Regions from separate parts of the Vibrio sp. Y176 genome, predicted to be linked through region 3. Evidence: predicted binding sites of a transcription regulator. Region 3 holds the regulator's gene; each other region holds the start of a gene.

Region 1 (3,295 bases), on a different contig from region 3:
CTTGGCTTGATTATTTGATGCCAGCGAAATCGCGTAGAAGTGCAGCTTTGTCTGTCGCTTCCCACGGGAATTCTTCACGACCGAAGTGACCGTATGCCGCTGTCTTCTTGTAGATAGGTTGAAGAAGGTTAAGCATTTCTTGTAGACCGTATGGACGTAGGTCGAAGAATTGACGAACCGCTTCAATGATGATGTCGTGAGGTACTTTCTCAGTACCGAACGTTTCCACCATGATAGACGTTGGATCAGCAACACCGATTGCGTAAGAAAGTTGGATCTCACAACGGTCAGCCATGCCTGCCGCTACGATGTTTTTCGCTACGTAGCGTGCTGCGTATGCTGCACTACGGTCAACTTTTGATGGATCTTTACCAGAAAACGCACCGCCACCGTGACGAGCTGCGCCGCCGTAGGTATCTACGATGATCTTACGACCAGTTAGACCACAGTCACCCATAGGACCACCGATTACGAAGCGACCGGTTGGATTAATGAAGAAGTTTGTTTCTTTGTTGATCCACTCAGAAGGTAGCACTGGCTTAATGATCTCTTCCATTACCGCTTCACGCAGGTCTGAAGTTGAGATTGAATCACAGTGTTGAGTTGAAAGAACAACCGCGTCGATACCAACGATGTTACCTTGATCGTATTGGAATGTTACCTGAGATTTTGCATCAGGACGCAACCAAGGTAGTGTGCCGTTTTTACGAACTTCTGCTTGCTTTTGAACAAGACGGTGAGAGTAAGTAATTGGCGCTGGCATTAGTACTTCAGTTTCGTTACAAGCGTAACCAAACATGATGCCTTGGTCGCCTGCACCTTGTTCTTTAGGGTCAGCTTTATCAACACCTTGGTTGATATCTGGCGACTGTTTACCGATTGTGTTTAGTACCGCACAAGAATCTGCGTCAAAGCCCATATCTGAATGTACGTAGCCGATTTCACGAACGGTTTCACGAGTTAACTCTTCGATGTCTACCCATGCTGAAGTCGTGATTTCACCACCCACCATTACCATACCGGTTTTAACGTAAGTCTCACATGCAACACGAGCCTTTGGATCTTGCTCTAGAATCGCGTCAAGAACCGCATCAGAAATCTGGTCTGCAATTTTATCTGGATGACCTTCTGATACTGACTCAGAAGTAAACAGGTGCTTAGCCATGTTAGCTCCACTATATCTGGTTTAAAACTGGGGAATGATAAACTCTCCAGCGCAAATTAATACTAATTTTTGTAGGTGTATCTACATCTAGACGTCTATTCTAAATTTGATTGCTCGAATTACAAGCTCTTTTTTGGTTTTTGTTATAACCAAACGTTTGCCTGATTTATTGATAATTTTAAGAACTTCGAACGATTTGGCGCGAAAGGTGCAATATTTGTGAGGTTTTGGACTGGAAAACGTTTGCACACCCAACAGGGCTTTGAGAGAATTATGACCTACTTTTCGTTTCGCTTAATGTACTCAGGAGCAGACATGTCGTCTCGTAAACATCTTGCCAATGCAATTCGTGCTCTAAGCATGGATGGTGTTCAACAAGCTAACTCAGGCCACCCAGGCGCACCAATGGGTATGGCTGATATCGCTGAAGTTCTTTGGCGCTCTCACCTAAACCATAACCCTTCAAACCCAGAGTGGGCCGACCGCGATCGCTTTGTGCTGTCAAACGGTCATGGGTCAATGCTTATTTACTCTCTACTGCACTTAAGCGGTTACGAGCTATCTATTGACGATCTGAAAAACTTCCGTCAATTGCACTCAAAAACCCCAGGTCACCCAGAGTACGGCTACGCGCCTGGTATCGAGACAACAACGGGTCCTCTAGGTCAAGGCATCACTAACGCTGTTGGTATGGCGATCGCAGAGAAAGCACTAGCGGCACAGTTCAACAAAGAAGGTCACGATATCGTTGACCACTTTACGTATGTGTTCATGGGTGACGGCTGTCTAATGGAAGGCATCTCGCATGAAGCATGCTCTCTTGCTGGGACGTTAGGTCTAGGCAAACTGATCGCGTTCTGGGATGACAACGGCATTTCTATCGACGGTCATGTTGAAGGCTGGTTCTCTGACGATACACCTAAGCGTTTTGAAGCGTACGGCTGGCATGTAATCCCAGCAGTCGATGGTCACGACTCAGACGCGATCAACGCAGCAATTGAAGCAGCAAAAGCGGACCCACGTCCTACGCTTATCTGTACCAAAACAATTATCGGTTTCGGTTCTCCTAACAAGTCTGGCTCACACGACTGTCACGGTGCACCACTAGGTCACGATGAAATCCAAGCGGCTCGCGAATACCTAGGTTGGGAGTACGGCCCATTTGAGATCCCGGCAGATGTTTACGCTGAGTGGGATGCAAAAGAAGCGGGCGCCGCGAAAGAAGCAGCTTGGAATGAAAAATTCGAAGCATACGCTGCAGCTTACCCTGCTGAAGCGGCAGAGCTTAAACGTCGTCTAAACGGCGAACTTCCTGCACAGTGGGAAGAAAAAGCGAACCAAATCATTGCTGATCTTCAAGCAAACCCAGCGAACATTGCATCACGTAAAGCATCGCAAAATGCACTAGAAGCGTTTGGTCAAATGCTTCCTGAGTTTATGGGTGGTTCTGCTGACCTAGCGCCTTCTAACCTGACCATGTGGTCTGGTTCTAAGTCTCTAGAAACGGAGGACTTCTCTGGCAACTACATCCACTACGGTGTACGCGAATTCGGTATGACTGCTATCATCAACGGTATCGCATTGCACGGTGGTTTCGTTCCTTACGGCGCAACATTCCTAATGTTCATGGAATACGCTCGTAACGCAATGCGTATGGCTGCGCTGATGAAAATTCAGAACATCCAAGTTTACACGCATGATTCGATCGGTCTTGGCGAAGATGGCCCAACTCACCAACCTGTTGAGCAAATGGCGTCTCTACGTGTGACTCCAAACATGAGCACATGGCGCCCATGTGACCAAGTTGAGTCTGCAGTTGCATGGAAACTAGCGATTGAACGTAAAGACGCACCAACTGCACTTATCTTCTCTCGTCAAAACCTAGCGCAACAAGAGCGTACTGCTGAACAAGTCGCAGACATCGCGAAAGGTGCTTACATCCTGAAAGATAGCGAAGGTAAGCCTGAGCTAATCCTTATCGCGACAGGTTCTGAGGTTGAGCTTGCAGTGAAAGCCGCTGAGCAACTAACTTCAGAAGGCAAGAAAGTACGCGTTGTTTCAATGCCATCTACAGACGCATTCGACAAACAAGACGCCGCTTACCGTGAATCTGTACTGCCATCAGACGTA
Region 2 (3,295 bases), on a different contig from region 3:
GGCGTGATGTTAGAGCTCTTCGCACTGACGGCACTTTGGGAGCATCAGCAAACGATAGCCGATGTTTTCTTCCATGAATCTCTCTACTTCATCGTATTTTTAATCCCACCATACTTCCTCTGGAAGTTGATTAACCGTCCTGAATTGGTTTCTGCTGACCAAGCTTATTTGGCAATGAAGTTAGAGGCTGAAAGTCGACAATGAGTCGATTTAGTGAGTAATGAAAAGAAGAGGCTATGAGAAAACATTAGCCTCTTTTCTATCTGATTCGTGGGGCAAAGTATTCGCTGCTTTATTGATTAAAAAGCTGCTTCGATTGTGCCTTTGAAAGTGCGATCGAGATAATCACGAATCGCTTGAGATTGATAAATAGAAACGAATTTTTTATACGCTTCATTATTTTTGTCTGCGTCACGAGTGGCGATGACCATGACTGCTAATGGGGCGTCTTTTGCTTCAAGATAGATACTTTGTTTCTTAGGATCTAAACCAGAAGACATTACGTAGTTCATTGTAATCGCAGCCGCGTCCACATCATCTAATGTTCTGGGTAGCTGAGCGGCATCTACCTCGACAAATTCAAATGATTTTGCGTTTTTTGTGATATCAGTTAGGGCGGCTTTATGGCCAACACCCTGTTTCAGCTCAATTAAACCTGCATCGGCGAGTAGCAACAGACCACGACCACCGTTGGTAGGGTCATTTGGAAGCGCTATACGTGCATTGTTTGGAAGCTCTTGCAGTGAGCGATACTTATTGGAATAAAGCCCCATACGCATAAGAATGGACTGACCAATTGATACTAATTGGGCGTTATGGCTACTGTTGAAGTTGTCTAAAAATGGCTGGTGCTGATAGCTATTAATATCGATGCTACCATCGCTAAGAGCGGCATTAGGTGTCACGTAGTCAGAAAACTCAATGACTTCGACATTCAAACCTTGCTTCGCTGCCTCCTTCGCTACCGCCTCGACTACTTGTGCATGTGGTCCAACTGTCGCGCCCACTTTAATGACAGAGTCATCTTTTTCTCCACAAGCGCTTAAGCCGACTACTGCCGTGAGAATCAAAGCTAGTTTCTTTAAGTGACCAATACTTTTCATTGTAGCTCCATTTTTGCTTTAGACGTCCATACGTTTATATGTCCATACTATCAGAAGTTGTCTGAGGGTCAATGGTTTAAATCACGAGCAGACATTTTGTTTCATTGCTACAAAAATTTGTATGATGTTTTGGGGCTTAATTTTTGATCAAGCTGAGTGGAAGGTCAAAAAGTGTTACTGACGGGAAGTGTAGAGCCTCGAGAAGCTGCATTAGGCGTAGATATCATTACTCATTCGATAGTTGCTGCAGAGCTGAGCTTTTCGAATGTCATATCACCAACGCAGAAGTTCTCCTTAACTTGCTTAAGTAACCCAACAAGTGAAATTACACCGCCTCATCAATGAAATCTAAACCTGTTAGATCTTCTGAGAAACCGATACCTGTCAACTTATGTTCGGTCACTAATTCTCGAAGTATATCTGTACAGAATAGGTTTACGGGGCCTTCCTCTACTGACTTGAAGATATATTTATCTTGAGTATCTTCTTCGTCGAAGACTAGTGTCTCCAATCCTATCAATTCACCGTATTCAACTTTGGGAATCGTTAACTGTTTGTTCTCTCTTGCGAATGTCAGTGCTGTATAGAAATACCAAGTTTCACTACCTACATTGATCGGCAAAAACTCTCCACATGTCGACAACTTGTTATGTAAGTAATTGAATGCTTTGGGTGAAAATATGAGGAATGTATTACACCAAATACTTATATCTGGAGTTTCCGAATCTTTCTTGAGAACATCTGCAAACTCCGAATTAACCTTACCCCATATCGGTTGGAGTGATGAATTGTGCGAAGGTTGATGCAGTATGTCTCTTACAAGCTCAAAGTCACCTAATTGTTCAGCTAGGTCACTAGGCAATAATGAAAGAGTTTTAAACTTAGCAGGATCTTCTGTGATTCTATAAACAGTCATGAGCCATTCCAACTTACATCTTTTTTCTGAGTAATCTTTGAAGGGTATTCTCCATCCTTCAAGCTCATTTTAATCCTATTTAATCGAGCTATTACCATCTGTTTTGTCATACCACCAGTCACAAATATTCTTGCGATCCAGTTCTCATAGTTAAATCGATGTATTGAACGGTGTGCCGGTGATTTTGGGTCAACCCAATTCAAGTCGTTGTTCTTTTTGAAGTTAATCATCCAGACCCCATTTCTTGGATCATTTATACCTATTTGGTGCATGTGCAGCTCAAGTCGAGCTGCCTGAATTGCTGTTTGTTTGAACCGACCTTTTCCTGGAATAATGTGGTGGGCTTACGAATATTCTGGACCGGGTTAATTGCCAGGCCGATCCCCCACTCTTTAATCGCAATGTTGTACAGGTGACTGAGCAGGGCCAGGTCAATGCGTACGGTGTTAGGTGAGCGTGGCTTAGGGGCCGGGTTACCTCTGGCGTCGCAACGATCCAGGCCAGCTAACCGGTCGTCTCGATACTTGGCAATGATTTCGGGCGTCAGGCGGCCAGGGAGTATTTTCCCAGGGCCTTGATGAGCGGTTTGGAATGTCTCGCGTCACAGGCAGCGGTCGCCGGTCGTTTGGTAGGTGAGATTTCTGCCAGGTAGCGTTTTAATGCTTCTTCAATGGTGAGGCGTTCAGACGAGGAACGTTTGATGTAGACGCCACGTACAATTTCATCTTCGGTACGTCTTGCCCAATCCTCTGCATCGCGTTTGAGACGAAAAGTTTTAGACGTCGTCGGCCAGCCAGTTTTTCGAATAACGGCTTTCCAGGTACCAGAAGAGGTTTTAACTAAAGTTGCCATGTGAGTACTCCCGAATGCGTACTGTACTGATTTTGTACCTCGGGACGGAATAAAAGGCAACATTCAAAGAAGGGTAAGCGAAGTGCTTGATTTGAATGGTGGCCCCTCGCAGACTTGAACTGCGGACCAATCGATTATGAGTCGACTGCTCTAACCACTGAGCTAAGGGGCCTTAATAGGACAACGATTATAGGGGAAGCGTTGCAAGGTGTCTAGATACCAACTAGGGCAATTACGCTTAGTTTTTATCCACTTAGAACAGTAGATAATAAAAAAGGTGACCTAAAGTCACCTTTTTTGATTTCTAAAAGCTTGTATGCGCTGCGATTATTCGTCTAGGAAGCTGCGCAGAGTCTCTGAGCGGCTTGGGTGACGAAGTTTACGTAGTGCTTTTGCTTCGATCTGACGGATACGCTCACGAGTA
Region 3 (3,295 bases):
AACTGTCTCAAGCTTTGAAGCGCTTCATGCGCAATTCGGCCATCTTTACTTAACCCTTCCAAAAACTCAATCAAGCGGTTAGTGGTTTTTCCTGCAGCAGAGACGACCACAAGATCATTTTCTGTCGAATACTCCTTGAGAATACCCACAACGCGTAAGTAGCATTCTGGGTTTGCTAAGCTACTGCCACCAAACTTATGCAGCTGACGTTGTACAGTCATTGTTATCGTCTCCTATTACTGGGTAGCTTTAGCGAACGCTTGTTCTAAATCTGTGATGAGGTCTTGTGCATCTTCCAAACCGACAGACAAACGCAATAGTTGATGAGAGACCCCAGCCTCCGCCAGCGCCTCCTCACCCATTGCACGGTGCGTCATGGATGCCGGGTGGCAAATCAAACTTTCTACACCACCTAATGATTCAGCTAATGAAAACAGTTGGAGCTCTTTCACAAACACCTTTAACTGCTCAAACGAACCAGCAAACTCAAAACTCAACATAGAGCCAAAGCCCGTTTGCTGCTTTTTAGCGATGCCATGACCTGGATGTTCCGGCAGGCTTGGATGATAGATAGTTTTAACTAACGCTTGTTTCTGTAGGTAAGCCAGTACCTGCTGTGAGCTCTCTTCATGTACTTTCATACGAGCACCAAGCGTACGAATACCTCGCAGTGTCATGTAACTATCGAAAGGTGTGCCCGTTGCACCAATACAATTGCCCCACCATGCAAGCTCTTCTGCATGCGCTTCTGTGTTGGTGATGATTACCCCACCAATTACGTCCGAATGACCGTTGATGTACTTTGTTGTGGAGTGGATAACAAAATCCGCACCTAGCTCTAAAGGTTTTTGGTACACGGGTGTCAAAAAGGTATTGTCCACCGCAACTAACGCGCCGACTTGTTTCGCTTTTTCACAGGTAGCTGCAATATCCACTACGCGAACCAGAGGGTTTGACGGAGTTTCTAGCAAAATGAGTTTTGGTTTTTGTGCCAATGCAGCATCTAAAGCCTGTTCGTCTGATTGATCGACAAACTGAACCTTAAAATCGCCTTTGCTAGCTCGAGTATTAAAAAGACGATAGGTGCCGCCATAACAATCGTGAGGAGCAATAATGAGATCATCTGGGCCGAGAAAAGCGGAAACCCATAAATTTAATGCCGACGTACCGCAGTTAGTAACAACCGCTCCTTTTCCAGACTCAAGTTCAGATAGCGCACTTTCCAACAGTCCGCGGTTTGGATTACCAGATCGTGTGTAATCATACTTGGGCACTTCACCAAAAGCAGGAAAACCATAGTTAGTGGAAAGATAAATAGGTGGAACGACAGCATGATATTGGCTGTCTGATTCAATACCAGTGCGTACTGCAATGGTCGCAGGTTTGCGAGTGCTCATGGGTGTATCCTTTCACGGGTAATGACTTCTAAATAGGAATGCGCTATATCTAATGAGTAACATAAAGTGATCAACACGCTTCCTTTGCTGTTATGTTCACTTTACTCGTCAAAAAATGAGACGTCAACACTTCTAGACGTCTATATGTCTTTGCTTATGGCGGTAAATGCAGCTAAAATCAGCACCTAAATTATTTTTAACCGATTACATAAATGAAGGTGTGCAATGGCTGACTGGAATGGCGAATACATTAGCCCATATGCAGAGCACGGCAAAAAAAGCGAACAAGTAAAAAAAATTACCGTCTCTATCCCGCTAAAAGTTTTAAAGGTGCTAACTGATGAGCGTACTCGCCGTCAGATCAATAACTTACGCCATGCAACCAATAGCGAATTGCTATGCGAGGCATTTTTGCACGCGTACACAGGTCAGCCACTTCCGACAGATGAAGACCTTCGTAAAGACCGTCCTGATGATATTCCAACAGAAGTAAAAGCGCTGATGACGGAAATGGGCATCGAATTTGAGTCATTCGACGAAGAATAAAAAAGCCTGATAAAAGGTTTCAGGTAATAACTCTTGCCTCGAGCCAAATGGATGACATAAAAAATGGGACGCAATAGCGTCCCATTTTTTGTGTATCACATCTGAAAGATATATTACTCTGCCATGTAGTTTTCAGGCATCTCGATACGAGCTACACCTGAATTAACCGCCGCCTGAGCAACCGCTTTTGCAACACGTGGTAGCAAACGTGAATCCATTGGTTTTGGAATAATATAGTCCGCACCAAACTCTAGCTTATCAACACCGGCAGCCTTCAATACAGCTTCAGGTACAGGCTCTTTTGCTAGCTCGCGAATCGCCTCAACGGCTGCAAGTTTCATTTCATCATTGATTTCACTTGCACGCACATCAAGAGCACCACGGAAAATGAATGGGAAACACAATACGTTGTTAACTTGGTTAGGATAATCACTACGGCCAGTACCCATGATCAAGTCATCACGAACTGCGTGAGCAATTTCCGGCTTGATTTCAGGATCCGGGTTAGAACATGCGAATACGATTGGCTTATCAGCCATCAACTTCAACGCTTCCGCTGGCAACAGGTTTGGACCAGATACACCTAGGAACAGATCTGCACCTTCAATTACGTCTTCTAGTGTGCGCTTATCTGTATTGTTCGCAAATAACTGCTTATATTCATTAAGGTCATCACGACGAGTGTGAATCACACCTTTGCGATCTAGCATGTAGATTTTTTCGCGCATTGCACCGCATTTGATCAGAAGCTCCATACACGCTACAGCGGCAGCGCCAGCGCCAAGACAAACAATTGTTGAATCTTCAAGTTTCTTACCTTGAAGTTCGATTGCATTCAGCATACCCGCTGCCGTTACAATAGCAGTACCATGTTGATCATCGTGGAATACTGGTACATCACAACGCTCAATCAGACGCTTTTCAATCTCAAAACAGTCTGGTGCTTTAATATCTTCAAGGTTGATACCGCCAAAAGTGTCTGCAATGCTCGCAACAGTATCAACAAATTCATCGATCGTGCGGTGCTTAACTTCAATATCAATAGAGTCAAGACCTGCGAAACGCTTAAACAGTAACGCTTTACCTTCCATCACTGGCTTAGATGCAAGTGGACCTAGGTTACCTAGACCTAGAATAGCGGTACCGTTAGAAATAACAGCAACCATGTTCCCTTTTGCAGTGTACTTGTACACGTTATCCGGGTTTTGTGCGATTTCACGCACTGGCTCTGCAACACCAGGGCTGTAAGCAAGGGCAAGATCACCCGCCGTTTCCGCAGGCTTTGTAAGTTCGACAGCAATCTTTCCTGGAGTTGGATAAGCATGGTAATCCAATGCTTTTTGGCGATGTTC
Region 4 (3,295 bases), on a different contig from region 3:
GCCGGAATTTTTTCTGCCGCTTTCTTGATTAAACCTTCAATCCATTCTTCCGTAGGAATGTTTGGTGAGTGAATGTCATAAACACCAGGGCCAATTTCGTTCGGGTAATTGAACTCTTCAAATGCTTTCAGCAGCTCCATATTTGAGCGAGATGTTTCAATGGTAATGACGTCCGCATCGAGTGCCGCAACCGAATCAATGATTTCATTGAACTCGCTGTAACACATATGAGTGTGAATCTGAGTTTCTGGTTTTGCACTTGCCGCAGAGACCTTAAAGGCATTTACGGCCCATTCTAAGTACGCTTTGTGATCGCGTTTTTTGAGTGGTAAACCTTCTCGAATGGCTGGCTCGTCAATTTGAATGATATTGATGCCTGCATCTTGCAGGTCAGACACCTCATCACGCAGTGCCAAAGCAAGTTGCTGCGCAATTTCTTGACGTGTGATGTCTTCACGTGGGAACGTCCAACATAAAATCGTTACTGGTCCAGTCAACATGCCTTTCATCTGTTTGCTGGTTAGCGATTGTGCGTACGTCGACCATTCAACTGTGATCGGTTTTTCACGTTCAATGTCAGCAACTACAATGGCAGGTTTCACACAGCGAGAACCATAACTCTGTACCCAACCAAATTTGGTCGTTTGAAAACCCGCCAAGTTCTCAGCGAAGTATTCCACCATGTCGTTACGCTCTGCTTCGCCGTGAACAAGCACGTCTAGGTCGAGCGCCTCTTGACGTTTTACTGCGTCAGCAATATGTCCTTTAAGTGCTTGGATATATTCAGACTCAGATAATTGACCTGTACGATAAGCGCTGCGCTGCACCCGGATTTCACCCGTTTGAGGAAAAGAGCCGATTGTCGTTGTTGGCAACAAAGGCAAGCCCAATACTTCAGCTTGATGCGCGGCACGCTCTGCATAAGGTGCGCTGCGCTCGGCAAGTGACGAGGTAATGTTGTTTATACGCGCTTGTACTTGAGGCTTATTCACATGTGTTGCTGTCTTGCGCGCTTTGATTGGCTGGCTATAGGTATCACAAGCGAGAATCGCATTTTGGTCACCATCGAGCGCTCGGCCAAGCAAGGCGACTTCTGCCACTTTTTGTTTTGCAAAGGCAAACCAACTTTTTACTTCTTCGCTTAGTTCTGTTTCCAGTGCTAAATCAACAGGGCTATGTAGCAGAGAACATGAACTGGCAACCCAAAGTTTGTCGCCCAGTTTCTCTTTGACTGGCTGTAGACGCTCGAGTTGGGCACTTAAATCCGAACGCCACACGTTACGACCATTCACAACGCCAGCAGAAAGCACCCACCCCTCCGGTAACTTGGCAACCACATCGTCAAGCTGCTGAGGGACGGCAGATAAATCGATATGCAAACCATCCACCGGTAGCTCTACAATTTTGTCTAGCGTATCGCTTACGGAGTCAAAGTACGTCGTTAGCAGCACTTTTACATCGCTTCGAATAACTTGGTAGGCTAGCTTAAACGAATCAGCCCATTTGCTTTCTAGCTCCAGTGACAAAATTGGCTCATCAATCTGAACCCACTCAACACCTTGACTTGCTAGCTTTGCCAAAATAGCTTGGTAAGCGGTAAGTAAGCGTGGTAGCAGGGTTAAGCGGTCAAACCCTTCTTCGACCTCTTTGCCCAAGTAAAGGTAACTGACTGGGCCAAGCAAAACAGGCTTCACTTGGTGGCCAGCTTGAAGCGCTTCGTTGACTTCTTCAAACAGTTGCGGCCAGCTCACTTCAAACGTATCGTCCTTACTGAATTCAGGGACGATGTAATGGTAGTTTGTGTTGAACCATTTGGTCATATCCGATGCCGCAGCGCCCGCACAGCTGCAACCCGCCTGAGATTGACCGCGACCCACTTTAAACAACGTATCCAGGTTAGGGAAACCATCAGCGTGACGCTTTGGCACATGACCCAATAGCAACGTGGTCGTCTGTACATGATCGTACCAAGCGAAGTCGCCAGCGGTGGCAAAACTCAAACCTGAATCCGTTTGCGTTTGCCAGTTTTTGGCGCGTAGATCTGCCCCAACCTTTTTAAGCTCAGCTTGATCAATTTCTCCTCGCCAGTATTTCTCCTGAGCGAATTTTAATTCTCTTTTTTCACCAATGCGTGGATAACCTAGTATGTGAGTCGTTGTCGCCATGTCCCTATTCCTTTCTCAATTTTGTTCAATTTGTTTGGTTCAGAGCATCTTTCGGTAAAGAATAAGATGTCTGGATGGCTAAACTATCGCTCTCATCTGATATTAGAACAACGTCCATTTATTCAACTTGTTTATTAAAAAAATTCATCATGAAGCGACATGATTCGCAAATAAAAACAACAAATAGACGTCTAGACGTTTACATATCCATTTTTTGTCGTTAAGTTATTTACACGATTGCTATTCTGTTCATAGCGAGCAACAAAGGATGAAAGGAATTCATGATAGAGCTAAAACATTTGCGGACACTCACTTCGCTTCGAGACACTGGCTCTCTAACGGCGACAGCGACCGCTTTACATCTCACTCAGTCGGCACTGTCTCATCAGATCAAAGATTTGGAGGCGCGAATTGGAGGGCAACTGTTCCTGAGAAAGACTCGTCCGGTGAAGTTCACTTCAGAGGGAGAAATCCTATTGCGTCTTGCAGAAGATATCCTTCCGAAACTCGCAAGAGCAGAAAATGATTTAGCGAGCTTGAAAGAGGACGTCAATGGCCGATTACATATGGCCATTGAATGTCACTCTTGCTTCCAATGGCTAATGCCTGCACTTAGGGAGTACCAACTTGCTTGGCCTAGCGTAACATTGGACTTTTCCTCTGGTTTTGGCTTTGAACCACTCCCAGCTCTATTGGCAGGCGAACTCGATCTCGTTATTACTTCCGATATCCAACCTCGATCCGAAGTCCACTACGAGCCTCTATTCGACTTTGAAATGCGTTTAATTACCGCAACCAACCACCCATTGGCGGAAAAAGAAATTATTGAGCCGCAAGATCTCGCAGATCAAACCATGCTCTCTTATCCGGTTCAAAAACAAAGGCTAGACGTCGTAAAACACTTTCTTCAGCCAGCAGGAATAGAACCTGCGAAATGGAAGCAAGCCGACAACACTCTCATGTTAGTTCAGATGGTCTCTGCTGGATTAGGGGTGGCGGCACTACCCAATTGGGCGATTTCTGAATTTTCTCGCCAAGGTCTTATTACCAGTAAACCTTTCGGCCAAGGCTTATGGCGTCGCTTGTTTGCTGCAACGCGTCACTCAGAGAAAGAAAAGCGTTACTTACAA

What was found. Region 3 encodes MetJ, which represses methionine synthesis genes. Its sites were predicted from a motif close to TTAGACNTNTANANGTCTAA; they were not measured.
Region 1: a site for MetJ is predicted at 1,245-1,264, ahead of metK (methionine adenosyltransferase). Genes of this name have one in related genera too.
Region 2: a site for MetJ is predicted at 1,122-1,141, ahead of R7O13_RS12005 (MetQ/NlpA family ABC transporter substrate-binding protein). Genes of this name have one in related genera too.
Region 4: a site for MetJ is predicted at 2,349-2,368, ahead of metE (5-methyltetrahydropteroyltriglutamate--homocysteine S-methyltransferase). Genes of this name have one in related genera too.

Annotation. Positions count from the first base shown of each region.
Region 1 covers NZ_JAWOQS010000006.1:371,188-374,482, reverse strand. Annotated here, with positions in the region: gene metK (methionine adenosyltransferase) at 11-1,165, opposite strand; gene tkt (transketolase) at 1,481-3,295, shown strand, end outside.
Region 2 covers NZ_JAWOQS010000004.1:180,599-183,893, reverse strand. Annotated here, with positions in the region: gene R7O13_RS12010 (hypothetical protein) at 1-204, shown strand, start outside; gene R7O13_RS12005 (MetQ/NlpA family ABC transporter substrate-binding protein) at 300-1,103, opposite strand; gene R7O13_RS12000 (imm11 family protein) at 1,429-1,725, opposite strand; gene R7O13_RS31525 (AHH domain-containing protein) at 2,016-2,318, opposite strand; gene R7O13_RS11995 (hypothetical protein) at 2,563-2,871, opposite strand; tRNA gene R7O13_RS11990 (tRNA-Ile) at 2,968-3,043, opposite strand; gene rpoD (RNA polymerase sigma factor RpoD) at 3,199-3,295, opposite strand, start outside.
Region 3 covers NZ_JAWOQS010000015.1:46,886-50,180, forward strand. Annotated here, with positions in the region: gene R7O13_RS22100 (bifunctional aspartate kinase/homoserine dehydrogenase II) at 1-221, opposite strand, end outside; gene R7O13_RS22105 (O-succinylhomoserine (thiol)-lyase) at 237-1,397, opposite strand; gene metJ (met regulon transcriptional regulator MetJ) at 1,623-1,943, shown strand; gene R7O13_RS22115 (malic enzyme-like NAD(P)-binding protein) at 2,057-3,295, opposite strand, start outside.
Region 4 covers NZ_JAWOQS010000005.1:110,329-113,623, forward strand. Annotated here, with positions in the region: gene metE (5-methyltetrahydropteroyltriglutamate--homocysteine S-methyltransferase) at 1-2,165, opposite strand, end outside; gene metR (HTH-type transcriptional regulator MetR) at 2,447-3,295, shown strand, end outside.